Regions from separate parts of the Streptosporangium sp. NPDC006930 genome, predicted to be linked through region 2. Evidence: predicted binding sites of a transcription regulator. Region 2 holds the regulator's gene; the other holds the start of a gene.
What was found. Region 2 encodes LexA, which represses DNA repair genes until DNA is damaged. Its sites were predicted from a motif close to TCGAACANNTGTTCGA; they were not measured.
Positions count from the first base shown of each region.

Region 1: a site for LexA is predicted at 7,750-7,765, ahead of ruvC (crossover junction endodeoxyribonuclease RuvC). Genes of this name have one in related genera too.

Region 1 covers NZ_JBEYID010000023.1:41,513-57,398, forward strand. Annotated here, with positions in the region: gene ABZ664_RS31465 (bifunctional (p)ppGpp synthetase/guanosine-3',5'-bis(diphosphate) 3'-pyrophosphohydrolase) at 1-964, opposite strand, end outside; gene ABZ664_RS31470 (adenine phosphoribosyltransferase) at 1,203-1,721, opposite strand; gene secF (protein translocase subunit SecF) at 1,910-2,968, opposite strand; gene secD (protein translocase subunit SecD) at 2,968-4,731, opposite strand; gene yajC (preprotein translocase subunit YajC) at 4,816-5,181, opposite strand; gene ruvB (Holliday junction branch migration DNA helicase RuvB) at 5,408-6,466, opposite strand; gene ruvA (Holliday junction branch migration protein RuvA) at 6,513-7,133, opposite strand; gene ruvC (crossover junction endodeoxyribonuclease RuvC) at 7,130-7,717, opposite strand; gene ABZ664_RS31505 (cation:proton antiporter) at 7,868-9,145, opposite strand; gene ABZ664_RS31510 (YebC/PmpR family DNA-binding transcriptional regulator) at 9,214-9,966, opposite strand; gene pdxT (pyridoxal 5'-phosphate synthase glutaminase subunit PdxT) at 9,970-10,560, opposite strand; gene pdxS (pyridoxal 5'-phosphate synthase lyase subunit PdxS) at 10,860-11,774, opposite strand; gene ABZ664_RS31525 (DUF3048 domain-containing protein) at 11,925-12,941, opposite strand; gene ABZ664_RS31530 (hypothetical protein) at 13,057-13,599, opposite strand; gene ABZ664_RS31535 (glycosyltransferase family 4 protein) at 13,596-14,831, opposite strand; gene ABZ664_RS31540 (phosphatidylinositol mannoside acyltransferase) at 14,828-15,751, opposite strand; gene pgsA (phosphatidylinositol phosphate synthase) at 15,797-15,886, opposite strand, start outside.
Region 2 covers NZ_JBEYID010000025.1:65,334-81,219, reverse strand. Annotated here, with positions in the region: gene ABZ664_RS32925 (vitamin B12-dependent ribonucleotide reductase) at 1-1,649, opposite strand, end outside; gene nrdR (transcriptional regulator NrdR) at 1,734-2,195, opposite strand; gene ABZ664_RS32915 (LysM peptidoglycan-binding domain-containing protein) at 2,680-2,955, opposite strand; gene lexA (transcriptional repressor LexA) at 3,795-4,505, shown strand; gene leuS (leucine--tRNA ligase) at 4,994-7,462, opposite strand; gene ABZ664_RS32900 (hypothetical protein) at 8,016-10,436, shown strand; gene ABZ664_RS32895 (cytochrome P450) at 10,486-11,661, opposite strand; gene ABZ664_RS32890 (GMC family oxidoreductase N-terminal domain-containing protein) at 11,977-13,536, opposite strand; gene ABZ664_RS32885 (long-chain fatty acid--CoA ligase) at 13,708-15,240, shown strand; gene ABZ664_RS32880 (class I SAM-dependent methyltransferase) at 15,344-15,886, opposite strand, start outside.

The sequences.
Region 1 (15,886 bases), on a different contig from region 2:
GGATCTGCAACTCCACCGGCTTGCCCTCGGGGCCGATGACCGTGGTGTGCAACGACTGGTACATGTTGAACTTGGGCATCGCGATGTAGTCCTTGAACCGGCCGGGGACCGGGTTCCATCGCGCGTGGATCGTGCCGAGCGCCGCGTAGCAGTCGCGGACCGAGTCGACCAGCACCCGGATGCCCACCAGGTCGTAGATGTCGTCGAAGGCGACGTCCCTGGCGATCATCTTCTGGTAGACGGAGTAGTAGTGCTTGGGGCGTCCCTTGACGGCCGCGCGGATCTTGGCGTCGCGCAGGTCACCGGAGACCTTCTCGATGACCTCCTGCAGGAACAGGTCCCTGCGCGGGGCCCGCTCCGACACCATCCGGGCGATCTCGTCGTACCGCTTGGGGTAGAGCATGGCGAACGCGAGGTCCTCCAGCTCCCACTTGATGGTGTTCATGCCCAGCCGGTGGGCGAGCGGCGCGAAGATCTCCAGAGTCTCCCGCGACTTCTGGTGCCGCTTGTGCTCGGGCAGGTAACGCATGGTGCGCATGTTGTGCAGCCGGTCGGCGAGCTTGATCACCAGCACCCGGATGTCGCGCGACATCGCCACGACCATCTTGCGCACGGTCTCGGCCTCGGCCGCGGCACCGAACTTGACCTTGTCGAGCTTGGTGACGCCGTCGACCAGCAGCGCGATGTTGTCGCCGAAGTCCGAACGCAGCTCGTCCAGGCTGTAGGCGGTGTCCTCGACGGTGTCGTGCAGCAGCGCCGCGCACAGCGTCTCGTCGTCGGTGCCGAGCTCGGCCAGGATCGTGGCCACCGCCAGCGGGTGGGTGATGTACGGATCACCGCTCTTGCGCTTCTGGTCGCGGTGATGGTAGGCCGCCACGTCGTAGGAGCGCTCGATGAGCCGCAGGTCCGCCTTCGGGTGGGTCGCGCGGACCGTACGAAACAGCGGCTCCAGGACCGGATTCATACCGCCACCCCATTGCCCCCCAAGACGTGCGAGCCTTCGCCTTACCGCCGGCTTCTCCTCAGCGGCTCCGGACACGGCGGAGCCGGCATCGCCTGCTGGGACGGCCGTCTCGGGACCGCCACCGTCGGCGGTCACGTCGGGGACGACCACATCGCGGGGCACTCAGACTCCTTACGTTCGAGTCCAGATCCCTACAGTGTATCCAGACCAGGTTGTGTGCTTTCGTTCGCGGGGGCGATCAGACGACGACGAGGGAGTGCAACTCCACGTCGGTCAGACGCTCCCGGCCCTTGAGGAAGGCCAGCTCCATGAGCACGGCGATGGCGACGACGTCGGCGCCCGCCCTGCGGACCAGCTCCACCGTCGCGCACGCCGTACCTCCCGTGGCGAGCACGTCGTCGACGATGAGAACGCGCTCCTGGGGTGCGAAGGCGTCCCGGTGGACCTCGATGACGGCGGAGCCGTACTCCAGATCGTAGGACGCCTCAAGCGTCTCGGAGGGCAGTTTGCCTTTCTTCCGTACCGGGACGAAGCCCGCGCCCGCCCGGACGGCGACCGGGGCCGCCAGGATGAAACCCCGCGCCTCGATGCCGACGATCTTGTCCACCTCGTACAGCCCGGCCAGTTCCTCGATCACCGCGGTGAACGCCACCGGGTCGCCGAGCAGGGGGGTGATGTCCTTGAACAGCACCCCGGGCTGCGGGTAGTCGGGCACGTCGCGGATACGGTCGAGGATCAGGCTGCTCAGTTCGGTCATGGGCGGCGCTCCTGTGGAGGTGTCGGGGCGGAGGACACCGGGGCGGCCCGGCGGTGTCCGGAGGGTGTCGTGTCGGAAGGGCTCTGACCGCGAGTGTCGCAAGGTCCGGGAAGAGCCGAAGGGGCTGGAGGGTAAGGAAAACGCCTCCGCTCCCTGCGAGGGGAGCGGAGGCGCGGACGTGCCCGTACTTACTTCTTCTTCCGCTTGCCGCCGGCGGAGTCGGCTCCGCCGACGACCGTGGCGGCGCCGTTGGAGGCCCCGGCGGCGACCGGCTGACGCACCGTCTTGATCCCGGAACTCCCCCCGCGGGAGGCGATCCTGCGGGCGAGCGCCTGGTAGCGCGGCTCGCGCTCCTTGAGCGTGACCAGCAGCGGTGTCGCGACGCACAGCGAGGAGTAGGTGCCGACGAGCATGCCGACGAACAGGGCCAGCGACAGGTCCTTCAACGTTCCGGCACCGAAGAGCGTGGTGCCGATGAAGAGGATCGCCGCGACCGGCAGGATCGCCACCAGGGTGGTGTTCAGCGACCGGATCAGCGTGTGGTTCAGCGCGTTGTTGGCGGCCTCGGTGTAGGTCAGCTTGGAGTTCGTGCCGAGCTTGGCGGTGACCTCCTTGATCATGTCGAAGACGACGACGGCGTCGTACAGCGAGTATCCGAGGATCGTGAGGAAGCCCAGCAGGGTCGCCGGGGTGACCTCGAAGTTGGACCAGGCGTAGACACCGGCGGTGATCACCAGGTCGTGCAGCAGCGCCACGACGGCGGCCAGCGCCATCTTCCACTCGAAGGCCATCGTCAGGTACAGGATGATCGCCAACATGAAGACGATCAGCCCGATGATGGCCTTGTTGGCCACCTGACCGCCCCACGAGGCGCCGATGACCTGCAGGTTGACCTGGTCCGCCGGCATCTTGAACTCGGTGGCCACCGCCTTCTGCACCGCGGTGACCTGGTCGGCCGGGAGGCTCTCGGTGGTGACCCGCCAGCCGTTCTGGGTCGTCTGCGCGATGATCTGGTGCGCACCGGCCTCGGTGAACGTGGCGCGCACCTGCTCGATGTTGGCGGTCGGGGCCTTGAAGGAGAAGACGGACCCGCCCTTGAACTCCACGCCCAGGTTGAGGCCGTTGACGACCAGACCGGCGATGGAGACCAGCAGCAGGATTGCGGAAAGGGAGTACCAGAGCTTCTGGCGGCCGACGAAGTCGACGTCGATTTCGCCCCGGTACAGCCGGCGCGCGATGCCGGACATCAGGCCTCCTGCGGAACGGTCTTGGGTGCGACGGTGGTCTCGCTCATGCGCTCGGCGTCGAGCCCGGAGAGCTTGTGCCCCTTGGCGAAGAACTTCAGCTTGGCCAGCATCGCGACGAACGGCTTGGTGAACATGAACACCACCGCGATGTCGATGAGCGTGGTCAGGCCCATGGCGAAGGCGAAGCCGGCCACGCCTCCGACCGCCAGGAAGTAGAGCACCACGGCGGCGATGAACATGACGGCGTCGGCGATGAGGATCGTCCGCCGGGCGCGAACCCAGGCGACCTCGATGGCCGTACGCAGCGAGCGCCGGCCCTCCTTCATCTCGTCGCGGATGCGTTCGAAGTAGACGATGAACGAGTCCGCGGTGATACCGATCGAGACGATCAGTCCGATGACGTGCGGCAGCGAGAGGCGGAAGCCCGCGAAGACGCCGAGCAGCACGACGGACTGGTAGGTCAGGATCGTGGCCACCAGGAGGCTCAGCACCGACACGACGCCCAGACCCCGGTAGTAGAGCATCGAGTAGATCACGACCAGCAGGAGGCCGATCGCGCCCGCGATGAGGCCGCCGCGCAGCTGGTCGGCGCCCAGCGTGGAGGAGACCTCCTCGATGGAGCTCTTCTCGAACTTCAGCGGCAGCGCGCCGTACTTGAGCTGGTTGGCCAGCTCGTCGGCCGTCACCTGGTTGAAGCTGCCGGAGATCTGCGCCCGGCCGCCGGTGATGGGCTCCTGGATGACGGGCGCGGAGATGATCACACCGTCGAGGACCATGGCGACCTGGTTGCGGGGGGCCTGCGAGTTGAAGGCGGTGGTGGTGACCTTCGACCACTGGTCGGGGCCCTGGCCCTTGAAGGAGAGCTGGACGAGCCACTCACCGGTGGTCTGGTCGACGCCGGAGGACGCGGTGTCGATCGAGGTGCCGGTGACGGCCGCCTTCTCCAGCACGAACTTGGTGCCGCCGTCCTGGCTGCAGCCCACGTACTGCTTGTCCGGCGCGTCCTGGGCACCGCGGCCCGCGTCCTTGGCGCAGTCGAGCGCCTGGAACTGTTTGAGCGCCTCCGGGTCGATCCCGGTGGGGTCGACGCCCGCCATCGGGTCGTCGGCCGCCGTCGGCGGAGCCGTCGGCACGGCGCTGGTCTCGGGCGCGGCACTCGCGTCCGGCTTGGCGGACTTGTCACCGCTCGGCTCGGCGGAGGGCGCGGCGGTGGCGCCGGGGCTCGGGTTGGTGAGTGCCGACGACAGGGCGCGACCGGCCGGAGAGGCGCCCGTGTCGGGCGCGGCGGTCGCGTCGGGCTTCGGAGTCACCGACTCGGCGGGCTTGGGCTCCTTGGACCCCTTACGCCCGGATTCGGTGCTCGAAGGAGACGGCGTCGGCGTCGGCGCCTCGGTGGAGAGCTGCCCCGGGGGCGGAGGTGACCCGGCCCCGATCGCCAGCACTTGGCGGAACCTCAGCTCCGCGGTGGTGCCGACCAGCTTGACGACTTCCTCCTGGCCTGCTCCGGGAACGGAGATGACGATGTTGTCACCGGATTTGGCGACCTCGGCGTCGGAGATGCCGCTGCCGTTCACCCGCTCACGGATGATGTTCACGGCGAGGTCGAGGCTCTCCTGTGAGGGAGCGCCCCCGTTCGGCGTGATGGGCTGGAGCGTCACGGTCGTGCCGCCGGCGAGGTCGAGGCCATACTCCGGCGTGTACGCCTTGTTGAGGAGCATCGTCCCGCCCATGGCGAGAATGATCGCCAGAAGCACCAGGAGCATGCGCCCCGGTCTGCTCTGGCCGCTAGTCGGTCGGGCCACTGGTCGTCAGTTCTTTCGGTTATAGGGGGTGGGAGGTGAGGCTACTCACGGCTTCTTGCTCGTCGTGTCGTGGTCTGCACCCTGCTGTTCCGCCGTCTCCGCGAAATCGCGGTCGGCAGCCTTGACATTCTCCTCCTCCGCGTCGTCAACGGGAACCAGGACACGGCCGATCGCCGCCTTGACCCAGCGAGTCTCCACACCGGGGGCGATCTCCAGGATCACGTCCTCGTTGTCGATGGCCACCACGGTCCCGAAGAGACCCGTCGTGGTCATGACACCGGTGCCCGGTGTGAGACTGTTCTGCATTTTGACCTGCTCCTGCTGCCGCTTGCGCTGCGGCCGGATAAGCAGGAAGTAGAACACCACGACCATGAGAGCGATCATGATCAGGCTCGAATAGTTGCCGCCCACAGGGCCGCTCCTTTTCTTGAAGATTGACCGGCGGAAACCGGACGTCACATACGACCACGCCGCTCAGCACGTCAGCCTACACAGCCAGCCAAGGCTCGGAGTTTAGGCGAGCTGTTAAGAGCGCGGCAACGAAGTCACGATTCGGCTCGCAGGGAAGTTCCCATTTCGATACAGTTGTCATCGTTCTGTGATCAACCCCGTACGACTTCCCTACCGACTCTCAACGTTAGATTTGCCCGGGATCATCCTCAAGATCGATGAGAAACGAGGCACCGAAGGCGTCGGGCGGGGGAACCAGACCCAGGTGGGTCCAGGCCGCGGCGGTCGCGACCCGGCCGCGGGGGGTGCGGGCGAGGAGTCCCTGCCGCACCAGGAACGGCTCGGCGACCACCTCGACCGTCTCGGGCTCCTCCCCCACGGCCACCGCCAGCGTCGACAGCCCCACCGGCCCGCCGCCGAACTTGCGCAGCAGTGCTCCGAGCACCGCCCGGTCGAGCCGGTCGAGCCCTTCGGCGTCGACCTCGTAGAGGTTGAGCGCGGCGGAGGCGACATCCCGGGTGACCACACCCTCGGCGCGTACCTCGGCGAAGTCGCGGACCCGGCGCAGCAGACGGTTGGCGATGCGGGGGGTGCCCCGGGAACGGCCGGCGATCTCGCGGGCGGCGTCGCCGGGGAGCGCGACGCCCAGCAGGCGCGAGGAGCGGTGCAACACCTCCTCCAGCTCGGCGACCCCGTAGAAGTCCATGTGCGCGACGAAACCGAAGCGGTCGCGCAGCGGCGCGGGGAGCATGCCGGCCCGGGTGGTGGCGCCGACCAGGGTGAACGGGGCGATCTCCAGTGGGATCGCGGTCGCCCCCGGCCCCTTGCCCACCACGATGTCGACGCGGAAGTCCTCCATCGCGAGGTAGAGCATCTCCTCGGCGGGCCTCGCCATGCGATGGATCTCGTCGATGAAAAGGACCTCGCCCTCCGAGAGGGTCGACAGGATCGCCGCGAGGTCGCCGGCCCGCTCCAGCGCGGGGCCGGAGGTGATCCGGATGGGTACGGAGAGCTCGGTCGCGATGATCATGGAGAGGGTCGTCTTGCCCAGTCCGGGGCCGCCGCTCATCAGCACGTGATCCGGCGGCCTGTTGCGTCGCAACGCGCTCTGCAACACCAGCGACAGCTGCTCGCGCACCCGTGCCTGGCCGATGAACTCCTCCAGCCGCTTGGGCCGCAGAGCCGCCTCGATATATCTCTCGTCGCCCTCGGCGTCCGGCGACACCAGATCACGGTCGGAACTCACGACACCCCTCCCTCGTCCCGCCGTACGGCGGAACCACCCGCACCCCTCATCGCACGCTCAGTGCGCGAAGGGCGGCCTTGAGCAGGGGCGCCACCTGAGGGGTGCGGCCCTCGGCCATCTCGGCGTCGGCCTGGGGCTCGACGGTGGCGACCGCCTCGTCGGCGTCTCGCGCCGAGTAGCCCAGACCGACCAGCCCCGAGTGGACCTGCCCCCGCCAGGCGGGCGCGACGGCCCTGCCGTCGAGTGCGGCGCTGACGGCCTCCTCGGGAGTGCCGAGCTTGTTCTTGAGGTCGACGATGATCCGCTGGGCACCCTTCGGCCCCACCCCGGGAACCCTGGTCAGCGCCTTGACGTCGGCGGAGGCCACGGCCACCCGGAGCGCGTTGGGAGTGTGCACGGCCAGCATCGCGAGGGCGACCTTGGGGCCGACCCCGCTCGCCGTCTGCAGCATCTCGAAGGTGCCGCGCTCGTCCTCGGTGGCGAAGCCGAACAGCGTGAGCGACTCCTCGCGGACCACCAGCGAGGTGGCCAGCCTGGTCTCCTCCCCCGTCCTGAGCGTCGCCAGGGTGCCCGGCGTGCAGTGCACGAGGACTCCCACCCCGCCGACCTCGACGACCGCACCGTCGGGCGCGATCGCGGTCACCTGTCCTCGCACCGAGGCGATCACTTCGCGGTTCCTCTCGGGTGTCCGGCCCTGCCACGACCTCGGAAGTAGGCGGCGGGGGTCGTGCCGGGACCACTGGCGGCCTTCGCGGCGGCCTCGGCCAGCCTGCTCTGTGCCCCGCCCCGCCACACGTGGCAGATCGCGAGGGCGAGCGCGTCGGCGGCGTCGGCGGGCTTGGGCATCGCGTCCAGCCGCAGCAGGCGGGTCACCATCGTGCCGACCTGCCGCTTGTCCGCCGTGCCGCTGCCGGTGATGGCGGCCTTGACCTCGGACGGCGTGTGCAGCGCGACCGGCAGGCCCCTGCGGGAGGCGCACAGGATCGCCACGGCGGAGGCCTGGGCGGTGCCCATCACGGTCCTGAGGTTGTGCTGGGCGAAGACCCGCTCCACGGCCACCGCGTCGGGCCGGACCTCGTCGAGCCACTGCTCGATGCCCGCCTCGATCGCCACCAGCCGGGCGCCGATCTCGTCGTCGGCGGGGGTGCGGACGACCCCCACTCCGATCAGGCTCAGCGGTGCGCCGGGCCGCCCCTCGACGGCGCCGAGCCCGCATCGGGTGAGCCCCGGATCAACCCCCATCACCCGCAACTCGGGCAATCGCACCGACACGCCTCCGCTCGCCGAACATCTGTTCGGTGGCAGACTCTACCGCGTGAGAGCATCCCGCGCACCGCTCTCCCACGGCCCGTCGGAAGGCGGAGCGGCGGGCGCCGGCTCACCGGCTCCAGGGGATCCGTCTCACAGGTGCTGGGTGGCGGGTTCGGCGTCACGGTCGTTCCCTGCCCTGTCGCGCAGCAGGTCCAGGCGGTTCATCACCGGCGAGGCCGAGATTCCGTGGATCACCAGGGAGGCCACCGCGGTGAAGGCGACCACGGCCCAGATCTCCTCGGCGGGTACGCCGAAGTCGGCCTGGCCGAGGGCGTAGGCGAGGTAGAACAACGAGCCGATGCCGCGGACACCGAAGAACGCCGCCACGGCGCGCTCGCGCGGCCCCGCCCTGCCTCTCAGCATGGAGAGCCACCCGAGCAGCGGCCGGATGACGAGCAGCAGCAACAGGCCGACCGCGGCGCCCCGCCAGGTGAGCGCGGACAGGCCTCCCACCGCGACGAAGCCTCCGAGCAGCAGGAGCAGCCAGGCGGTGAACAGCCGCTCGATCTGCTCTATGAAGCCGTGCAGCACCCCGTTGTAGCCGTGGCTGCGCTCGGCCGCCCTGATGGCGCAGGCGGTCACGAACACCGCGATGAAGCCGTACCCGTGCACCAGCTCGGTGAGGCCGTAGGCCAGGAACGTCGCGGCCAGCGCCACGAAGCCGTCGCGGTGCTCGGCCAGCCGCAGGTCGGGCTTCTCGGCACGGAAGAACAGCCGCCCCAGCCCTTTGCCGATCAGCAGGCCGCACACCACGCCCGCGACGCACCGGTAGAGCAGGTCCACCAGCGCCCACTCGCCGATCCAGTCGGTCCCCCCGCTGACGGCCAGCGCGATGGCGGCGTACACCAGAGGGAAGGCCAGGCCGTCGTTGAGGCCCGCCTCGGAGGTGAGGGCGAAGCGGACCTCGTCGTCGGCCTTCTCCGAGTCGACGGGCTCGCCGACCTGCACGTCGGAGGCGAGCACCGGGTCGGTCGGCGCGAGGACCGCGCCCAGCAGCAACGCCGCCGCGAGGGGCCAGCCGAGCAGGCCGTACGCGGCGGCGGCCACGGCGAGGACGGTGAGCGGGAGCGTCCACCCGAGCAGGCGCCAGGTCGAGGACCAGCCGCGCCGCCCGAAGGGACGGTTGATGGCCAGCCCCGCGCCCATGAGCGAGACCAGCACGCAGATCTCGGTGACGTGCTCGACCAGTGTCCGATGGACCACCGGATCGGGATCGGGCAGTTCCAGGGGCAGGGCGTAGAGGACCAGGCCGACCAGCAGGCAGGCGAGGGGCAGCGAGAAGGGGCGGCGGTTGAGAAGTCGCGGCAGTGTGGCCGCGAGCAGCGCGGCAACGCCCGCCACGGCGAAGATGAGGTCAGGATTGCCCATTGTCCGCGTGATCTGCCCTGGACCACGCGGACAAACCTCACGAGCAGTGCGAGGTCCGAAATCTCGGACTACGCGTCGAGCTTCTCCATGACCTCGTCGGAGACGTCGAAGTTGGCCCAGACGTTCTGCACGTCGTCGCTGTCCTCAAGGGCGTCGATCAGCCTGAAGACCTTGCGGGCGCCCTCCTCGTCCAGCGGGACGTTCAGCGTCGGCATGAAGCTGGACTCGGCCGAGTCGTAGTCGATCCCGGCCTCCTGCAGGGCCTTGCGGACCGGGACGAGGTCGGTGGCCTCCGAGACGACCTCGAACTGGTCGCCCAGGTCGTTGACCTCCTCGGCGCCCGCGTCGAGGACCGCGACCAGCACGTCGTCCTCGGCCAGCTCGCCCTTGGGGACGAGCACGACGCCCTTGCGGTTGAACATGTAGGACACCGAGCCGGGGTCGGCCAGCGAGCCGCCGTTGCGGGTCAGCGCGACGCGGACCTCGGAGGCGGCGCGGTTGCGGTTGTCGGTGAGGCACTCGATCAGCACCGCGACACCGCCGGGGGCGTAACCCTCGTACATGATGGTCTGCCAGTCGGCGCCGCCGGCCTCGAGACCACCGCCGCGCTTACGGGCACGCTCGATGTTGTCGATCGGGACCGAACTCTTGCGCGCCTTGGTGATGGCGTCGTACAGCGTCGGGTTGCCGTCCGGATCGGGTCCGCCCGTCCGAGCCGCGACCTCGATGTTCTTGATGAGCTTGGCGAACAGCTTGCCGCGCTTGGAATCGAGCGCGGCCTTCTTGTGCTTCGTCGTCGCCCATTTGGAGTGGCCGGACATCGCCTAGAGCTCCCTCACCATCTCAGCGAAATATGAATGCACACCGACATCCCCGGTAAGTTCCGGGTGGAAGGACGTGGCGAGCAACGGTCCTTGACGGACCGCGACGATCCTATCCCCAGGTTCGGCCAGCGCCAGCACTTCGACCTCCGAACCCACGGATTCCACCCAGGGGGCGCGGATGAAGACGGCCCGCGTGGTGCCGCGACCGGCGAAGTCGATGTCGGCCTCGAAGGAGTCGACCTGGCGGCCGAAGGCGTTGCGGCGGACGACCATGTCGATGCCCCCGATCGTCTGCTGGCCTTCGATCCCGCCCTCGATCCGGTCGGCCAGCATGATCATCCCGGCGCAGGAGCCGTAGGCGGGCATCCCCGCCTTGATCCGCATCCGAAGTGGTTCGAGCAGTTCGAAGGTCTCTGCGAGTTTCCACATCGTGGTGGACTCCCCGCCGGGGATGACGAGGCCGTCGACCGCCTCCAGCTCGCGGGGGCGCCGTACGGTGACCGCTCTCGCGCCCACCGCCTCCAGGGAGCGAATGTGCTCGCGCACGTCTCCTTGCAGCGCGAACACGCCGATCGTGGGGACGATGGTCACCGATGGTCCTTCCCGCTGCGGCTGGAGTGCCCCTTCAGCGTATGGCCACCCCTCGGACGGCCCCAAACCGGTTCGTGCTCCGGTTCGGCTCGGAAATCCGGGCCGTGACGGCCCGGCCCCGTTCCCCGGCGGCGGCGCCGTGCTCCTCGGGGCGGGATCGCGGAGCACGTGACCACGAGATCGGCCCCCTGCGGAGGAAGGGCGACCCCCATGACGGAGATCGCCCTTTTCCCGGAGTCTCATCGGGCTTCCCGAAGGCTCCCTGCCCCCCGAAGAAAGCCCTGAAAGCTCTGAAAGCCCTACCAGCCGCGCTCGGCCAGCCGGTGCGGGGCCGGGATGTCGTCGACGTTGATGCCGACCATCGCCTCGCCCAGCCCCCGGGAGACCTTCGCGATGACATCGGGGTCGTCGTGGAAGGTGGTGGCCTTGACGATCGCAGAGGCACGCTCGGCGGGGTTGCCGGACTTGAAGATGCCCGAGCCGACGAACACGCCCTCGGCGCCGAGCTGCATCATCATCGCCGCGTCGGCCGGGGTGGCGATGCCGCCGGCGGTGAACAGCACGACCGGCAGCTTGCCGGTCCTGGCGACCTCGGCGACCAGCTCGTACGGCGCCTGGAGCTCCTTGGCCGCGACGTAGAGCTCGTCTTCGGGCAGTGAGCCCAGACGCTTGATCTCGCCCCTGATCTTGCGCATGTGGGTGGTGGCGTTGGAGACGTCGCCGGTGCCGGCCTCTCCCTTGGAGCGGATCATCGCCGCGCCCTCGGTGAGGCGGCGCAGCGCCTCACCCAGGTTGGTCGCACCGCAGACGAAGGGCACGGTGAACTGCCACTTGTCGATGTGGTTGGTGTAGTCGGCGGGGGTGAGCACCTCGGACTCGTCGATGTAGTCGACGCCGAGCGACTGGAGCACCTGCGCCTCGACGAAGTGGCCGATGCGGGCCTTGGCCATGACCGGGATCGAGACGGCGGCGATGATGCCGTCGATCATGTCGGGGTCGCTCATCCGGGAGACGCCGCCCTGGGCGCGGATGTCGGCGGGCACCCGCTCAAGGGCCATGACGGCGACGGCACCGGCATCTTCGGCGATCTTGGCTTGCTCGGCGTTGACGACGTCCATGATGACGCCGCCCTTGAGCATCTCTGCCATGCCGCGCTTGACCCGGGCGGTTCCGGTGACGGTCGTCTCGCTGACTTCGGGCGTGCTGCTGGACACGGTCTTCTACCTCACGACGGCTGGCTGCGGACACGAGCCGTCCGGGGACGGCCAGTACGTCTTCCATCGTAGGCGCTGGCGGCCTGACCCCTTACACGACGCCCTGTCGCCCTTGGGCGATCTTCTTGGACAGTATGTAGGGCTTGCGCGTCAGGGGATGACGGGTTTGGCGGAGGCGAGCACGATCCAGACCTGCCCCGGGGCGAAGTTCATCGGCTCGCCCGTCTCGGTGGTGAAGACGGTGCCGTCCTTCTCGTCCGGCCGCGACCAGCGGGCCTTGAACGCCTGCCCGTCGCGGAGCACGATCGCCCTGCCCTTGCCCGTGCTGTGCACCAGCGGGGTGTAGCTCTGGTTCTTGTCGTGAAACTGCGAGCGCTCCGTCTTGGTGTACTGCACGACGATCGTGGGCGCGCCGAGCTGGCCGCCCTCGGCCGCCATGTCCTTCTTGCCGTCCTGCCAGATCAGCCACTTGCCCGCCGTCTCCGACCAGCCGAAGGTGAAGCGCGCCGCCGGGTACTTCACGCTGTACGTCTTGCGCGACACGCCGCCCTCGGGGGCCTCGCCGAAGGTGAACCCGACGTCCTTGGCCTTGCTCGCCTTGGGCGCCCCTGCCAGCAGATCCTTGGTGTTGGCGAACAGGTTGTAGGGGGCGTAGCGTCCCGGCTGGCGGAAGTAAGCGCCCGGCTCCCTGCTGTCGGAGACGTCGAAGAGCGGGGCCTCGGCGATGAAGGGGAGCATCTTGGTCTGCGCGCCCGAGTAGGCGAAGGCCGGCCTGCCGAACTGCGGGACGATGTGCAGGTCGGAGATGCGGGCGCTGCGGACCGGGCCGACCTTGGCCGGGATCTTCGAGGAGAAGATCGCCATCAGGCGGGTGAGACCCGCCTCGACCTGCTCGACGTAGACGATGTCGGCGCTTTTCAGGCCGAGCTGCGGCTTGCCCGCCGAGGTGTTCTCGATCTTCACCGCGAGCACCGCCCTGCGCGCCGCGCCGGGCAGGCCGGTGAAGGGGTGCGTCGGCTCGGGCGTGGGGGTCGGGTCCGCGCTCGGCTCGCCTGCCGCGCCCGCGGGGCTTCCCGGCGAGGCCGGCCCGTCGGAGGAACAGGCCGCGGCCGGGGCAAGGATCGCGACTCCCGCCAGCGTGACGGCGATCATCCGGGACACCCGCACGGCTCATCTCCTCAAGTCGGCCACTCGGTCACTCGATCACTCAGTCAAGAATCGCCAAGAGCTTACCGGTGTCCGACTTGTCAGATACTCCAGTTTATGTGCGCCTTATTTATCCCTATTCAGCAGCCAGGGCCTTCGGGGGTACATCGTCGATCTCGAAGAAGGCCGGATACTCGGTGTGCCCCGCCAGCCGCAGCGTGCGGGCCAGCCAGCGGCGCTGCGCCGTCCGGGTGACGCTCACCGCGTTGTTGTAGAACCGCCGGGAGTACAGGACCTTCGCCACAGCGGCGTCCAGCTCCTCGATCAGCTCCGATCCGGCCGGGGTGTCGGCCAGCCGGTCACGGAAGCGCTCCTGGTCGACGACGGCGCGCAGGGCGCGCGACAGGTCGCTCTCGGCGTGCTCGCGCTCCTCGGGGCCCGCCGTACGGGCCTCGTGGGCGGCCGCGGCCAGCACCAGGCTCGTCGCCGGGTCCAGCAGCCGGGAGGCCGCCAGCTCCAGGCTGACGGCGGTCCTCCGCACCAGGGCGGCGTCCAGGGACTCGCGGGCCAGCTCCAGCCGGATGTGCAGCCGGTCGAGCCGCCCCGCCCGCCAGGAGATGTAGACGGCGAGAAGCACCACGATCGCGCCCGCCACCAGGACCAGCGTGGTCGTCGTCACAGCGCGTCATTCCTCTCGGCCGGCGTACTCGCCGACTCTCCCCCGGCTCCGCCCCCGGCCGGGCCCACGCCCGCCACCGCGCCTTCCGCAGGGCCCTCCGCCGGACCTGTCACCGCGTCCTCCTCGACCCCGGCCGTGCTCGCCACGGTCTCGTAGACCCGCAGGACGTCGCGGGCCACCGTCGACCAGTCGTACTTGCGCACGGCGTGGCGGGCGGCCTGCGACAGCCTGGCCCGACGTTCGGGATCGTCGAGCAGCGCGGCGGCCTCGCGGGCGAGCGACGCGGCGTCGCCCGTCTCGAACAACGCCCCCGCCCCGCCGTCGTCGAGCACCTTGCGGAAGGCCGGGATGTCACTCGCCAGGATCGCCGCGCCCGCCGACATCGCCTCGGTCAGCACGATGCCGAAGCTCTCACCGCCCAGGTTGGGCGCGCAGAAGACGTCGACGGTGTGGTAGGCGCGCACCTTGTCTTCCTCACTCACCATGCCGAGCAGGCCGATCCGATCATGAAACGCGGCCGGAACCCGCTCCAGCACCTCGTCGGCGTCGCCGGGCCCCGCCAGGAGCAGACGCAGCGACGGCCGCTCGGCGGCGAGCAGGGCGAACGCCTCCAGCAGCACCGGCAGGCCCTTGCGCGGCTCGTCCATCCGGCCCAGGAAGCCGATCACCTCGCCCTCGTCCCAGCCGGGGAGCCGCTCGCCCTCGGTGTAGCGGCTCACCGTCACCCCGTTGGGGATGAGCACGGCGTCGCCGCCCATGAACTCGACCAGGGTCTTCCTCGCGGCGTCGGAGACGGCGATCCTGCCGCCGATCTTCTCCAGCGCGCTCATGATGACCGGCACCCCCACCGAGAAGGAGCGGGAGTTGCCGTACGAGGCGTGGAAGGTGGCCACGATCGGCCCCCTCGCCACCCAGCAGGCGAGCAGGCCCAGCGAGGGGATCGCCGGTTCGTGCACGTGCAGCACGTCGAAGCGGCCCTCGCGCACCCAGCGGCGCACCCGGTTCGCCGACAGGAATCCGAACGACATCCTGGCCACCGACCCGTTGAAGGGCACCGGGACGGCGCGGCCGGCCGAGATCACGTACGGGGGCAACTCCGCGTTCTCCGCGGCCGGGGAGATCACCGAGACGTGGTGGCCGTCGGCCATGAGCGCCTCCGCCAGGTCGCGGATGTGCACCTGGACGCCGCCCGGCACGTCCCACGTGTAGGGGCAGACGATGCCGATCCTCATGCCCGGGCCTTCCTGGGCTCCAGGTCCTCGAGCCAGAGGCGCTGGAGCATGTGCCAGTCCTCGGGGTGCTCGGCGATGCCCTTCTCGAAGACGGTGGCGAGGCTCTGCATCACGACGGCCACCTTCTCCTGCCTGCTGCCCTCGGCCGGGATCGCGATCTCCTCGTGGAACTGCAGCCCCCAGCCGTTCTCCTCGAAGTAGGGGATCGCCGGGATGAGAGCGGCCCCGGTGTGCACGGCCAGCAGGCCGGGACCGGCGGGCATCCGCGTGGCCGCCCCGAAGAACTGCACCTCGACTCCCTTCGCGGTCAGGTCGCGCTCGGCGGGAAGGGCGACCGGCAGACCGGCGCGCAGGCGCTGCGCCAGGGTGCCGAAGGTGTGACCGTCACCGCCGGTGAGCGGCAGCACCTCCATGCCGAGCCCTTCGCGGAAGGCCGTGTAGCGGTGGAACAACGACTCGGGCTTGAGCCGCTCGGCGACCGTGGTGAACGGGTGGCCCGTACCGGCGAACCAGGCGCCCGCCTGGTCCCAGTTGCCCATGTGCGGCAGGGCCAGGACCACGCCACGCCCCCTGGCGAGGTTGTCGTAGACGGGCTCGGCCCCGGCCACCCGCATGCGGGAGACGAGCTCGTCGACGGGAATCGAGGGCAGCCGGAACACCTCGTGGAAGTAGCGGAAGTAGGAGCGCATGCCGTCGCGGCTGAGTGCCCGGATCGCCGGGTCACCCGGCGAGGTGCCCTTGACCCTGGCGAGGTTGGCCTCAAGCCTGAGCACCGACTTCCCGCGACGCTTCCACAGCCGGTCGGCGGCGGCACGGAAGGCCCAGGCGGTGAGCCTCTCCGGCAGGCGGGGCACGATCGTCCAGCCGGCGCCGAACGCCGCCGCGACGAGACGATCCTGGGGGGAGGGCTTGTCGGTCATCGCTCTTTCCGATCGGCGGAGGGTCGGTGGAGGGTCCGTGGCTGGTCAGCGGAGGGTCCGTGGCGGGGTGGAGACGGCCTGCCGGCGCACGTGCAGCAGGCGCTGGCCGACCGTCACCGCGCTGGCGGCGGCGAG
Region 2 (15,886 bases):
ATGGTCCCGGTCGGGGCGAGGAGCGAGGCCTGGGCGTTGCGGTAACCGTTCTTCTCACCGAGCCTGAGGCACTCGCTCCACTGGCTGGAGGCCTCGCGGTGGATGGCACCGTCGATCTCGTCGAACGTGCGCAGGGCCTCGTTCGCGTCGTTGTGCTTGCGCATGACCCGCTTGTGCGCGTCGGCGTTGCGGGCGTAGCCGTCGTAGGGGCCCACGACCGCGGCGAGTTCGGCGCTGCGGCGGTAGGAGACGCCGGTCATCAGCGAGGTGATGGCCCCGGCGACCGCCCGGCCGCCGTCGGAGTCGTAGGCGTGGCCGGTGGCCATGAGCAGCGCGCCGAGGTTGGCGTAGCCGATGCCCAGCTGGCGGTAGGCGCGGGTGGTCTGGTCGATCTTCTCGGTCGGGAAGTCGGCGAAGGTGATGGAGACGTCCATCGCGGTGATGATCAGCTCGGTGATCATCACGAAGTTCGCGATGTCGAAGGTGTCGTCGTCCTTCAGGAACTTCAGCAGGTTGATGCTCGCCAGGTTGCACGAGGAGTTGTCCAGGTGCAGGTATTCCGAGCAGGGGTTGCTGGCGGTGATGCGACCCGTCTCCGGACTGGTGTGCCAGTCGTTGATCGTGTCGTCGTACTGGACCCCGGGGTCGGCGCACTCCCAGGCGGCCTTGCCCATCTTGCGGAACAGCTCTCTGGCGTCGATCTTCTCGATGACCTCGCCGGTGAGGCGGGCGCGCAGGCCGAACTCCTCACCGTTCTCCACCGCGCGCATGAACTCGTCGGAGACGCGCACGGAGTTGTTGGCGTTCTGGTACTGGACGGAGACGATGTCCTTGCCGCCCAGGTCCATGTCGAACCCGGCGTCACGGAGGGCGCGGATCTTGTCCTCCTCGCGCGCCTTGGTCTCGACGAACTCCTCGATGTCGGGGTGGTCGACGTCGAGGACGACCATCTTGGCGGCGCGGCGGGTGGCGCCCCCGGACTTGATGGTGCCCGCTGAGGCGTCCGCGCCGCGCATGAAGGAGACCGGGCCGCTGGCGGTGCCCCCGCTGGAGAGCAACTCCTTGGAGGAACGGATCCTGGAGAGGTTGACGCCGGAGCCGGAACCCCCCTTGAAGATCACCCCCTCTTCCTTGTACCAGTCGAGGATCGACTCCATCTGGTCGTCGACGGCCAGGATGAAGCACGCGCTGACCTGCTGCGGCGACGCGGTGCCGACGTTGAACCAGACGGGCGAGTTGAAGCTGAAGACCTGGTTGACCAGGGCGTGCTTGAGCTCGTGGTCGAAGATCTCGGCGTCCTCGTCGGTGGCGAAGTAACCGTGCTCGACCGCCGTACGCGTGTAGACGCCCACCACCCGGTCGATCAGCTGCTTGAGGCTCCACTCCCGCTGCGGGGTGCCGACCGCCCCGCGGAAGTACTTGGTGGTCACGATGTTGGCGGCGTTGACCGACCACGACCGGGGGAACTCGACACCGCGCTGCTCGAAGTTGATCGAGCCGTCGCGCCAGTTGGTCATGACGACGTCGCGGCGCTCCCAGACCAGCTCGTCATAGGGATGCACACCTGGCGTGGTGAAGATGCGCTTCATCTTCAGGCCCTTACGCGGCCTCTTGCCTCCACGTGTCACCGCACCGGCGGTCTCCGTCATGACTTCCCCCTTCTGGGGCTCCGTGGAACCCTCGAATCGGACCACACCAACGCGCCGCATCACCCCCGACGCCCGGGGTCTGTATCAGTCCTGCTTGGTGGAGCGCTCCGCCCGGAGCCGCTCGATCTCCGCCTCGAAGTCGGCCAGTGTCTCGAAACCGCGATAGACGGAGGCGAACCGCAGGTACGCCACCTCGTCCAGTTCGCGGAGCGGGCCCAGGATGGCCAGCCCGACCTCGTGGGCCGCGATCTCGGCGCATCCGGTGGCCCGGATGCTCTCCTCGACCCGCTGGCCCAGCTGCGCCAGGGAATCCTCGCTGACGGACCGCCCCTGGCACGCCCGCCGGACCCCGGCGATCACCTTGTCCCTGAAAAACGGCTCCGTCACACCGCTGCGCTTGCTCACCATGAGCAGAACGGTCTCCTGCGTGGTGAACCTGCGCCCGCATTCCGAGCACGTGCGCCTGCGGCGGATCGCCCCGCCGTCCTCGGTGGCCCGGCTGTCGATGACTCGCGTGTCTAGATGGCGACAGAACGGACAATGCACGCGTGTCGCCTCCTTGACCTACCGAAGCGGCCGGCCCACCTCACCTACCCACGACACGCACGGCCAGACGCCCGCGCACACATCTTGAATAGTCGAGATGCGGTAATGGAAACACAAGCTGTGGTGAAGTGTTGCGATGCAGCCACTAGATGTTGTGGTCCAACCGTAGAAGTGCTCGACCATGAACGCAAGTTGAAACGACCTTGCGGCACGAAGTCGCTGATCAGCCCTCACGTCCCGGCGTGTCGCCACCCGCGCGAGACCCCTCTCACCCCGGGCGCCTCTTCCCTCACAGTCGTCCCAGGCGACCCGTCAGACGAGACCCTCGCACCCCCTCTACACCCCTCGCCCCATCCGCGCCGCCGACCGACCCCACCCCGCTGAAACGAGGCCCACCCCTCTCGCCGACCGTCCCGACAGAGCTCGACCGGGCGCCGTAGCGGTCGCACGAGCCCCGGCCCGATCGCCGGAGCTCGGACCGGCCTCATCTCACGGAGACGAGGCCCTCGGGGAGATAGAGCCGGGCCCCCGGCCGGACCTCCGAGCCGGACAGCCCGTTGAGGTCCATGATGCGACGCACCGTCGAGCCGGTGTCCGCCTCCTTCGTCAGCGCGTCCGCGATCTCCCACAGCGTGTCGTCCGCGTGCACCGTGATCCGCGGCAGCCCCTCAAGGCCCGCCCGCTCGTCCGCCGCGACCATGTCGATGCGCCCGCCGACCCGGAGCACCGCCAGGCTGAACAGTGCGAGCAACACCACCACGACGATCCTTCCACGGCGGGTGAGCCGAAGGGGCCGCCGGGTCGCCCCCTTCCGGCCGGCATCCGGCCGGCGTGCGCCCACCGAGGATGCCGTCGCCGGTCGCGGCGCCCTCCTCGGCCCGGCCCCGCGTCCGGCTCCCCGCTCCGGATCACGCCCGGACCACCGTCCTCGCTCACGGCCGGGGCTCCACCCCCGCTCACGCCCGAGCGACCGCCTCGCCTCGCGGCCAGGACTCCGCCCAGGCTCACGCCCGGAGGCCCCGCCGGGCTTTCGCTCAGGCTCACGCGAGGCACGCCCCCGCTTTCGCCCGGATTCCCGCCTCGCCTCACGGCCGGACCCTCGCGCCGCCTCACGGCCGGATCCCCGCCCGGGCTCACGCTCGAAGGCCCGCTCGGGCTCCCTGCCGGACCTTCGCCCCGGCCCGCGGCCGAGGCGCGCCCCCGGCACCGAGTCCCAGGCGGCCTCCCACCCCTGCTTCGCCTCGGACCTCCGCCCGGACTCCGGCGCGGAACCGGGCTCCGGCCTCGGGGGTGGCACGAGCCGCAGGTGCGGCGCCCCCGGTGATCGCTGCGCCGCCCGGGACCTCGGCGCGATCCTGGATCGTGGTGTCGTCGCGGTCGGTTTCACGGTGGCCCCCCATCCCCTCGACCTGGCCGAACACATGTCGAAGAAAGATCGGTGAATCGAACACGATGTCGATCGAACTCCCGTACGATGTTGTACACCACGGCGTCGCCGATTTCGAGGACATTCGAACAATTGTTTGAGTATGATCTTCGGCCGAGGTATGGTCGCTGTGTGCGACGTGTTAAATACAGACCGGGAGGCGAGGAGTTCGTATGAGCCAGCACAACGAGAACGGTTCGGCCGCCAGCGATCTGGCGGTGCGAAGGCGTGACTCCCTTGGCCTCACCCCCAGGCAGCGGAAGATCCTTGAGGTGATCCGTGATTCCGTGCAGCAGCGCGGCTATCCGCCGTCCATGCGGGAGATCGGCGAAGCGGTGCAGCTCACCAGCACCTCCAGCGTGTCGCACCAGTTGACGGCTTTGCAGCGCAAGGGCTACCTGCGGCGTGATCCGCACCGCCCCCGCGCCTTGGAGGTACGCCTTCCCGGCGAGCCCGTGCTGTGGGTTGATCCCGACTCCGGTGAGGACGAGACTCCGGTCAGCCGTCCGACCGCCGCCTATGTGCCCCTCGTCGGTCAGATCGCCGCCGGTGGCCCCATCCTCGCCGAGGAGAGCATCGAAGACGTCTTCGCCCTGCCCAGGCAGCTTGTCGGTGAGGGCACGCTCTTCCTCCTCCAGGTGACCGGCGACTCGATGATCGAGGCCGCCATCGCCAACGGTGACTGGGTGGTCGTGCGCCAGCAGCCGGTCGCCGACAACGGCGACGTGGTCGCCGCGATGATCGACGGCGAAGCCACGGTCAAGACCTTCAAGCGCAGAGACGGCCACGTCTGGCTGGTCCCGCACAACCCCAACTACGACCCGATCCCCGGCGACGAGGCCACCGTGCTCGGCAAGGTCGTCGCGGTCCTCCGCAAGCTCTGACGCGAGCGTCCCACGCAGGCTCCTCAGCGCTCTCCACAGGCTCCGGCCCGTGGAGGCATCGCCGCTCGAGAACGTCGCACGGCACGCGGGTCCGGACCGAGCCACACCGTGGCCACGCGAGCTCAGCATCACGCGCCTCCAGCTTTCTGTGCGACACGCCATAGAACGACATGCCGGATGGGGCTCGACATCATATGTCGAGCCCCATCCGGCGTTCTCAGGTGATGGGACATCCCCGGGAAGATCTCTCGTCGGCGGGCACGGGAACCCACCCGGCGAGGCCGAGATGGAGGCCCGCCGCTTGAAGCGGTGCGGATTCTCCCCTGAAGTGGTCACGGGGACACACCGGCCGAGCTGACGCGCGCCCCCCGGGATGCCCTCGCAAGGGCACCCCGAGTTCGTAGCGACCCCGTGAGCACGCGGGACGGCCGCGGCCATGACAGTCACTCAGCCGTCCGTCGTCAGCGGCCCGAGAGCACGCGGGACGACTACGGCACGATGTTGACCAGCTTGGGTGCGCGGACGATCACCTTGCGCGGCGTGCCGGAGAGGAAGGGCTGAACCTTCTCCGACCGCAGGGCCAGCGACTCCAGGTCCGCCTCGGAGATCTCCGGGGAGACCTCCAGCCGGTCGCGCACCTTGCCCGCGACCTGGACGACGCAGGTGACCGACTCCTGGACCAGCAGCGCCGGGTCGGCCACCGGCCAGCCCGCGGTGGCGACCGAGGCGGCGTGTCCCAGCCGCTCCCAGCCCTCCTCCGCCGCGTACGGCGCGACCAGGGACAGCATGACCGCTAGGGTCTCGGCGGCCTCCCTGACCGCCGGGTCGGCGGCACCGGGGCCGGAGTCGATGGCCTTGCGTGCTGCGCTCGTCAGCTCCATCATGCGGGCCACCGCGACGTTGAAGCGGTGGGACTCGACCAGCTTGGTGACCTCGTCGATGGTGTGGTGGACGACCTTGCGCAGGTTCAGGTCTCCCGCGGTGACGTCGACGCCGGGCGCGGAGGCCGCGCCGGCTTCGGCCATGACGCGGAACGCGCGGGCGAGGAACTTCTGCGAGGCCGCCGGGGAGACGTCGGACCAGTCGATGTCGTCCTCGGGAGGTCCGGCGAAGACGACGGTCAGCCTGACCGCGTCGACACCGTGGGCGTCGATCTGCTGGCCCAGGTCGACGCCGTTGCCCAGCGACTTGGACATCGCCTTGCCCTGGTTGATGACCTGCCCCTGGTTCAGCAGGCGGGTGAAGGGCTCGACGAAGTCGATCATTCCCATGTCGTGCAGGACCTTGGTGAAGAACCTGGCGTACAGCAGGTGCAGCACGGCGTGCTCGACGCCGCCGATGTACTGGTCGATCGGACCCCACCTGCGCACGCGCTCGACGTCGAACGGCCCCTCGTCGTAGGCCGGGTCGACGTAGCGCAGGAAGTACCACGAGGAGTCGACGAAGGTGTCCATCGTGTCGGTGTCGCGCTTCGCCGGGCCGCCGCACTTGGGGCAGGAGACGTTGACCCAGTCTTCGGCCGAGGCGAGCGGAGAGATGCCCTTGGGCGCCAGGGCCTCGCCACGCATGTCGGGCAGCGTGACGGGCAGCTGGTCGTCGGGGACGGGGACCTCGCCGCAGTCGGCGCAGTGGATGATCGGGATCGGGCAGCCCCAGAAGCGCTGGCGGGACAGCAACCAGTCACGCAGCCGGAAGTTGACCGTGAAGTGACCGGTGCCCCGCTCGCTCAGCACCTCGATGATCTTCCGGATCGCCTCGGCCTTGGCCAGGCCGTCCAGCGGGCCGGAGTTGACCATCGCGCCGTCACCGGTGGTGGCGACACCGGTCTCGCCGGGATCGGCCAGGCCGGTGTGCACGACCACCCGTACCGGCAGGTCGAAGGTACGGGCGAAGTCCAGGTCGCGCTGGTCGTGGGCGGGCACGGCCATGATGGCGCCGTGGCCGTAGTCGGACAGCACGTAGTCGGCCGCCCAGACCGGCATGCGCTCACCGTTGACCGGGTTGATCGCGTGCCGGCCCAGGAAGACGCCGGTCTTCTCCTTCTCGGTGGACAGCCGGTCGATGTCGGACAGCTTGGACACCTCGCCCCGGTATGCCTCGAATGCCTCGCGCCGGTCGTCGGTGACGATCTCCTCGGCCAGCGGCGCGTCCGGGGCGACCACGAAGAAGGTGGCGCCGTACAGGGTGTCGGGACGGGTGGTGTAGACGGTGACCGGCTCGTCCCGGCCCTCGATCACGAAGTCGACGTCGGCACCCTCGGAGCGGCCGATCCAGTTGCGCTGCATCGTCAGCACACGCTCGGACCAGCCGCCTTCCAGCAGGGACATGTCGTCCAGCAGCCGGTCGGCGTAATCAGTGATCTTGAAATACCACTGGGTCAGCTCGCGACGGACGATCTCGGCGCCACAGCGTTCGCACCTGCCGTCCTTGACCTGCTCGTTGGCGAGCACGGTCTGGTCGTTCGGGCACCAGTTGACCAGGCCGCCCTTGCGGTAGGCCAGACCACGCTCGAAGAAGCGGTTGAAGAGCCACTGGGTCCATTTGTAGTACGAGGTGTCGCTGGTGTGCAGACGGCGGGACCAGTCGAAGGAGATCGCGTAGCGCCTGTAGGAGTTGGCCTGGGTCTCGATGTTGGCGTAGGTCCACTCCGCCGGGTGCGCGTTGTGCTTGATCGCGGCGTTCTCGGCGGGCAGGCCGAAGGAGTCCCAGCCGACGGGGTGCAGCACGTTGTAGCCGCGCTGGACCCAGTAGCGGGAGATGACGTCACCCAGGGCGAACACCTCGGCGTGCCCCATGTGCAGGTCGCCCGAGGGATAGGAGAACATGTCGAGCATGTAGCGCCGCTCGCGCGGGTCGGCGGGGTCGTCGGAGGCCCGGAAGGGATCCAGTTCCTCCCACCTGCGCTGCCACTTGACCTGCAGGGCCTGCGGGTCATAGTGCTGCTCGTCGCTCTGCATGTCGGCTCGCTCGCTCACGTCGATCTTCCTCGGGGTATGCCTGCGTGGATGGTCTGACCCGTCCGGCCCAATGCAAAAACCCCCCGCTCACGCGGAGGGCAGCCGCATCGGCAGGGCGCTCAGGGACGGGAAGGCCGATGCGGCCCGATAAGCAGGGTCGCGGCACGCATAGGGCAAGACTATCGCAGCCCGCAAGGCGTATTCGTGGCCAGCGAAAACAGGGCCGATCACGGCAAACAGGAGACAGGATCCGGCCAGGTCAGCAGAATGGAGGCTCCCGTTCTCCCCGGGGCAACGAGACCCGATGGCTATACGCCTGTTGTGACCTCGTATGTCTCTCGCGTTTACTCTTCTAACCGTGGCACATTCAGCAGAGCCGGGGCAGGGCCCGGATCCGATGGAGGTCGGCCTGCCCATGCAGGATCCACCGACCGATCCCACCGGACTCCAGTTCAGGGGAGCGTTCTCCAGTTTCCCTGCGAACCCCCCCGTCTCACGTGAGACCATGCCCAATACGCCTAATTCGGGCACCCGCGCGGGAGGTAAGGAAAGCATGGCCTCGGAGCAGTCCAGCCAGTCCCACCTGCCTTCGGCATGGCCGGAGGCTGCCGAGCCGTCGCCCTCGTGGTCGAACGATTCGCTTGGCACCGGACCCCGGCTGCCCCTCCCGCAAGATGAACAACAAAGCGGCAACGGCTCCTCCTGGCAGACCTCACCCGGCGGAGGACAGCGCGCCTCCACCCCTCAGGCCGACATCCCCGGCGGCGGCCGGTCCCAGAACACCCCGCCCCAGAGCGACGGTCGCCCGCAGAGCCCGCAGGCAGACAGCTGGGCGCAAGCCTCAGCCCCGCAGAACGACGGCTGGGCACAGGCGACCACCCCTCAGGTCAGCAGCTGGCCGGATGCCTTCAGCCCGCGCAACGACGGATGGGCGCAGGCGTCGGCCCCGCAGAACAACGACGGCTGGGCACAGGCGACCACACCTCAGGCTGACGGCTGGGCACAGGCGTCAGCCCCGCAGAACAACGACGGCTGGGCGCAGGGATCCGGTTCACAGGCCGACAGCTGGGCACGGGCGACCAGCCCGCAAGCAGACGGCTGGGCACAGGCCTCGGCTCCCCAGACCGACAGCCGACCCCAGGGTTCCGGCTCTCAAGCAGACGGCTGGGCGCAAGGATCCGGTTCACAGGCCGACAGCTGGGCACAGGCGTCAGCCCCGCAGAACAACGACGGCTGGGCGCAGGGATCCGGTTCACAGGCCGACAGCTGGACGCAGGCATCGGGCCCGCAGGGCACCGACAACCCGCACCAGACCCCACCCGGGAACGGCAACGGATGGCCGCAGCCCACCTCCCCCCAGTCCCACAACGGCGACCAGGGCCAGACTCCCCCGGCAGACTCCTCCGGCGGCTGGCCCCAAGCAGGCACCCCCAACGACACCTGGCCCCCCACCCCACCCCACAGCGACGGCCGCACACAAAACCCGCAGGCCGACAGCTGGGCACAGGCGACCGGCCCGCAGGGGAACGCCCAGCGGCAGGGCTCCGGCGCGGCGGGGGAGACGTGGCAGGCCACCGCACCGGGGCACGAGCCCTCCGGTCGCCCCTCGGCGGAGAACAACGCGTGGCCGCCGGCGCAGGCGGAGAACGCCCCCTGGCCGCCCGCCTCTCCGGCGGGCGGTGACACCTGGCCCCCGGCCTCCCCGGGAAACGCGGGGTTCGCCGAGGCCCCCACCTCGACGTTCTCCCCCGCTTGGGCGAACGGTGACGCTCCGGCCGCTCGCTCCGGCGGCGCCCTACCCGGCACCGCTCAGGGTTCCCACCCCGGCGCCACCCCCTTCGGCGGCACCTCACCCGATGGCGGCCACCCGAACGGTGTCCAGAACGGCGGCGACTCCGGCGGCGAAAACGCCCGGCGCGGTTACGGCGTGCCCGACAACCCCGCCATGTGGGCCCTGGCCGCGGCGAACGCGGAGGCTCCCAACGCGTCCTCGGCTCTGGGAGCACCCCCTGTTCACCCCGGAGCCGACCCTCGACAGGGCGGCCCCCAGCAGGGTCAGCCTCAGCCTGGTCAGGTGAACCACCCTGGCCAGCCTGGTCATCACCTGAGCCGCGACCCGTCCGACCCGAACAAGCCGTTCGTCACCGCGGGTCAGATCAGCGGCCCGAAGACGCCTCCGCCGGAGCGCCAGCAGGAGTTGTGGAACACGGTCTTCGGCGACAACTACCAGGCCATCGAGGACGAGGAGGACGGGGAGCGGGGCCGACCGGTCTGGATCTTCGCGCTCGCCGGATCCGTGGCCATCGCGCTGCTCGGCGCGGTGCTCTGGGCCTTCCTGGCCGGGCCGCTTGCCTCGGCCGACGAGGAGATCCCCTCCGACCCCAAGCCCGCGGCGACCCAGAAGTCGACCAAGCCCGCCGCCATCGGCCGTCTGCCGCGCTTCACCGGCGACGCCTCACCGGTGGCAGGTACGCTCACCGACCAGCAGGCGGGGATCACCCTGGCCCAACTCGGCGCCCCCTGGCGGCAGGACCAGCGTCCCGGCATGCCCGCCAGCTACGGCTTCACGACCCGCCAGTATCTCCCGGCGGGCGCGGACTCCACGGGCAAGACCCAGTTCGCCCAGCTGATGTCGGGCCCCCTCTCACCGCGTTTGAAGGCGAAGTACACCTCGCCCGAGAACCTCGCACCGGTGATCAACGCGGTCGCCTCCAGCGGGCGCAACAAGTTCTTCCCCGAGGGAAACACCGCCCGCAAGACCGCCCAGCAGACCCTGTCGGTGAACGGCCTGCCCGGCCAGCTCGCCGCGTATGAGATCACCGCGGGCGACTCGAAGACGACCATGGTCGTGGCCGCCGTGAGCACCGGCGCCGACCTGCCCGCGATCGTCTACATGTCGGTGCCGGACAGCAAGAAGGAGTTGCTCCCCGACATCAACACCGTCTTCAAGTCGATCCGCGCGCTGGAGCGGTGAGCACCGCGCCCGTCCCGAAGGTCGAGGAGCGCCGGAAAGTCACGGAAGGCTAGAAGGTGCACCTCATGCGCTTGATGCCGTTGATGAAGCTGGAGCGCAGACGGTCGGGCTCCCCTTCGGAACGGATGTCGGGCAGGCGGGTGAACAGCTCGCGGAACATCACGGTGATCTCGCGGCGGGCCAGGTGGGCGCCGAGGCAGAAGTGCGGCCCTGGCCCGCCGAAGCCGATGTGCGGGCCCTCGGTGCGCTGGATGTCGAAGCGGTGCGGGTCGGTGAAGACGCTCTCGTCGCGGTTGGCGGCCCAGTAGTACAGCAGGACCTTCTCACCTTCGCGGTAGAGGTGGCCGTTCATCTCGTAGTCGCGGGTGAGGCTGCGGCGCATCCAGGCGACGGGCGAGGCGAGGCGGACGATCTCCTCGACGGCACCGGGCAGGCGCCCTTCGAAGTCTTCGAGCAGCAGTGCCCGCTGGTCGGGGTTCTCGCTGAACAGGTGCAGACCGTGCGAGATGGCGTTGCGGGTGGTCTCGTTGCCCGCCACCACCAGCAGGATGAAGAACGAGCCGAGCTCCTGCATCGTCAGCTTCTCACCGTCGATGTTGGCGCTGGTCAGTGCGGTGGTGAGGTTGTCTCCGCCCTCGGCGGCCAGGGAGACGACGAGGTCCTGGAGCCCCTGTCCCGCGCCGAGGAGCAGCTCGGCGGCGCGGCTGACATCGGCGATGAACTCGGGGTCGCCGCCCGACAGGATGATGCTCGTGGCGTCGAAGACCGCCTGGTAGTGCTCGGGGCCGATGCCCATCATGTCGCAGATGATCTTCAAGGGCAGCTTCGCCGCCACCTCGGTCACGAAGTCACAGCCGGGACCCTTCGCGATCAGATCGTCCACGATCCGCACGGCGGCGGCCTCGACGTCGACCTCGAACTGCTTGATCATCTTTGGCGTGAACGCCCTGGAGACGATCCTGCGCAGCCTCGCGTGCCGGGGGTCGTCCATATTGATCATCGAGCCGAAGTACTCGCCGAAGTCGGGGCCGAGGTCCTGGATGGACGTCGCCCCCCGGCCCGAGGAGAAGACGTCGGGGTGGCGGCTCGCCTCGATGATGTCCGCGTGCCGCACGAGGGCGTAGTAGCCGGGGCCCGGCGGGGCGAAGGGGATCTCGGGCTCGGCGAAGAGGACGGGGCCCGGCTGCGCGCGAAGCACCGCGAAGGCGGCCTCCCGCTCCGCCATCGGCCGCTCCCAGAAGGAGATGTCCGACAGGTCGATGTCCGCGAGTGAAACCGTCACGCCAGCCTCCACTAGAACCGCGTTCTGTTTCTTGGATCCTGCCACAGGACCCTCACCTCAACCAGCACAGAACGAGGTCGTCGCCTTTCCCGGAGCACTCCTGATGCGGGAAGCGCCCGGCCTGGAGAACATGCTCCCCCCTGCGCCCCTGCGAAAGGAAGGCCGGAGCCCGGCCAAGCCGGTCCTCCCGCGCGACCGGTACGCGGGAGGCGTCCGGTGACCGACGTCACAACGCACAGCGCCCCGGCACCTCGCGCCTCAACGCCTCAACGAGTCCCCGGCGACGAGGTCGGCGGCTCTTTCGGCGATCATCACGGTGGGCGCGTGGGTGTGCCCCCGGGGGATGACCGGCATGATCGAGGCGTCGACCACCCTCAGACCGGCGATCCCCCTCACCCTCAGGGCGGAATCCACCACCGATCCGGGATCCTCACCCATCCGGCAGGTGCCGACCGGATGGTAGAGGGTCTCGCTGCGTTCGCGGATCCAGCGAACGAGCCCCTCCTCGGTCCTCGGACCCCAGTACGGGTCCATCGGGGGTCCCGCGAGTGGCCGGAGCGCCTCGGTGGCGAACAGTTCCCCGGCCTTGCGCAGCCCGGCTACCTGACGGCGGACGTCGGCCCGCGCCGTCAGGTAGCCGGGGTCGATCACGACGTCCTCGCCGTCCAGCGAGAGGCGGCCTCGACTCTCCGGCCGGAGCAGGACCGAGGCGATGGTCAGGCCGTGCCCGGGCGGCGGGGTGAGGCCGTGGCCGATGAACGACCCGGGAGCGAAGATCAGCTCGATGTCGGGGGCGGGCTCCTCGTCCGAGGTGCGGATGAACGCCACGGCCTCGCCGACGTTGGAGGTGAGCATGCCCCGGCCTTGGGCCAGGAAGCGGAACAGGTTGCCGGGCGCCTCGGCACCGGCGAGGGTGATCGGCTTGAGGCAGTGCAGGAAGACGCCCGAGGCGAGATGGTCCTGGAGGTTGGCTCCGACCTCGGGCAGTTCGTGGACCGGCTCGACGCCCGCGGCCAGCAACTCGTCCACCGGGCCGATGCCCGACAGCATCAGCAGGTGCGGTGAGCCGATCGCCCCGGCCGACAGGATGACCTCTCCGCGCGCCCGCGCCACCGCTGCGTCGCCGTCGCCGTACTCCACCCCGGTCGCCCGCCCGTCCTCGACGAGCACCCGGCGTACGCGCGAGGAGGTCAGCACGGTGAGGTTGGGGCGCCCGGCCGCAGGGGCGAGGTAGGCGTCGACGGAGCTCCAGCGGCGGCCCCTGTGCTGGGTGACGGGTGTCGGCGAGCAGCCCTCATTGGAGGGGCCGTTGAGCTCGTCCAGGCGCGTGATGCCCAACTCCTCGCAGGCCCGCAGGAAGAGCGCGGTGGCGGGGTTCGGGGAGCGCAGCTCCGAGATGTGGATCGGGCCCTTCGTGCCGTACACGTCTCCACGGTTGGAGCCCGTGCGGCGCTCGGCCCTGCGGAAGTACGGAAGGACCTCCTCGTAGGACCAGCCTGGCACGTTCCATCCGTCGTAGTCGGCGCGATGCCCGCGCACCCACATCTGGGCGTTCATCGAGGAGGACCCGCCGAGCATCCGGCCGCGCGGCCAGTAGAGTTCCCTGCCGGACAGCTCGGGTTGCCCGACGGTGGTGAAGTCCCAGTCGCACTCGGTCTTGAACAGCTTGGCGAAGGCGGCGGGCATCCGGACCTCGAGTCTCCGGTCGGAACCACCCGCCTCGATGAGGGCGACCCTCGCGTGAGGGTCGGCGGAAAGACGGTTGGCCAGCACGCATCCGGCCGACCCCGCGCCCACGATGACGTAGTCGTACTCCACGCTCAATGACCTCTCATCACACAGACGACCGGCTCATCTCCCCGTAAGCGCGCTCTCATCTGCTTACTCCCCCACGCTTTGCCAGTCAATTCGTGGCCGCGCTACCTACCGGTCGGTATCTCTGACTGCCAGTATGAGCAAAGTCAGAGCCCGCTTGGAGGAGGACGCACGATGCTCAACCTGTCGATCGCCCTGGAGGACAGCGCCCGGGAGGCCCCCGACCGCACCGCACTGGTCTTCGGTGACCTGCGGCTGCCGTACTCCCTGGTCAACACCATCGCGAACCAGGTTGCCAACCTACTGGTCTCCCGGGGGATCGGTAAGGGCGACAAGGTGGCGCTGGCCTGCCCCAACCTGCCCTACTTCCCCTTCGTCTACTACGGGATCCTCAAGACCGGCGCGACGGTCGTGCCGCTCAACGTGCTGCTGCAGTCCAGAGAGATCGCCTACCACCTGGAGGACTCGCAGGCCAAGGCGCTGTTCTGCTTCGAGGGCACCCCCGAGTTGCCGCTGGGCGAGCGAGGGAGGGCGGGCTTCGAGGAGTCATCGGCGGAACACTTCCTCGTCCTGCCCGCCACCGCGTTCGCCACCGAGTCCGAGTACGGGGAGACGTTGTGGGCGGCGCTGGACGGCGTGTCCGGCGAGTTCGAGACCGTGCAGACCTCGCCCGACGACACCGCGGTGATCCTGTACACCAGCGGCACGACGGGCCAGCCCAAGGGCGCCGAGCTCAGCCACCAGAACATGCTGCTCAACGCCATGGTCTCCGATGAGATGTTCCCTCGGACCGAGGGCGGCGACGCCTACCTGGCGGTGCTGCCGCTCTTCCACTCCTTCGGGCAGACCGTCGTCATGAACGCCGGGTTCCGGCGCCAGGCGACCATCGTGCTCCTGCCGCGCTTCGAGCCGGGCCCGGCCCTGGAGCTGATGCGCGCCGAGAACGTCACGCTGTTCGCGGGCGTGCCGACCATGTACTGGGCCATGCTGTCGAAGATCCACGCGGACGGCGACGAGGTGCCCACCTCGCTCAAGGTCGCGGCCGCCGGTGGCGCCTCCTCCCCCGTCGAGGTGCTGAAGGACTTCGAGAGGACCTTCGGGATCGGGATCCTGGAGGGCTACGGCCTGTCGGAGACCTCCCCGGTGGCCAGCTTCAACCAGCCGGGCAGGCCCAGCAAGCCCGGCTCGATCGGCACCCCGATCTGGGGGGTGGAGATGAAGCTGATCGACGCCGACTGGAAGACGATCGAGGGTGAGGGGCCCGGCGAGATCGCGATCCGCGGTCACAACGTCATGAAGGGCTACTACAACCGGCCCGAGGCGACCGCCGAGGTCATGAGGGACGGCTGGTTCCGCACCGGCGACATCGCCACCCGCGACGCCGACGGCTACTACGCCATCATCGACCGGGTGAAGGACATGATCATCCGGGGTGGTTTCAACGTCTACCCGCGCGAGCTGGAGGAGGTCCTGATCACCCATCCCGAGGTCTCCCTCGCGGCGGTGGTCGGGGTCGCCCACGACTCGCACGGCGAGGAGGTCAAGGCGTACGTCATCCGCACCCCCGGCGCGACGATCACCGAGGACGAGCTCGTCGCCTGGAGCAGGGAGAACATGGCCGCGTACAAGTATCCGCGGATCATCGAGTTCCGTGACGCCCTGCCGATGACCGCGACCGGGAAGATCCTCAAGCGCGAGCTCCGCTGAGAGGTGAGAGGCCTGCGGCCGATGAGAGCACGGCGGCGGCGCCGGTTCCGGGAGGCACGCGACGTGCCTCCCGGAACCCGCGCGTGAGCGGGTGTTCCGGAGATCAGGGCCAGTCGGTCGAGGGGCGGAGCGGGACGCCGGCCCTGCCGTCGTCGTGGAGCTTCACTCCGAGGATCTGGTGAAGCTGAATCTTGTTGCGTTCGAAGCCGACCACGCAGGCCGCCATGTAGAGGCGCCAGACCCGTGCCGTGCCCTCGCCGACCTCCTGGACCGCCTCGTCCCAGTGGTCGTCGAGGTTGGAGCACCAGAAGCGGAGGGTCTGCGCGTAGTGCTCGCGCAGGTTCTCCTCGTGGCGGATCTCGAAGCCGGTGTCCTCGATCTGGCGGGCCAGGTAGCCGACCGACTCCAGCTCTCCGTCGGGGAAGACGTAGCGGTTGATGAACCCACCGGCGTTGAGCGTCTTCTCCGTTCCCGTCGGGCGGGTGATGCAGTGGTTGAGCAGCCGGCCGCCGGGGACGAGCTTGTCGTAAAGGAAACGGAAGTAGAAGGGCAACTGGTCCTTGCCGATGTGCTCGGTCAGGCCGATCGAGCTGACGGCGTCGAAGCCGGTCTCCGGCACGTCGCGGTAGTCCATGTGGCGGACCTC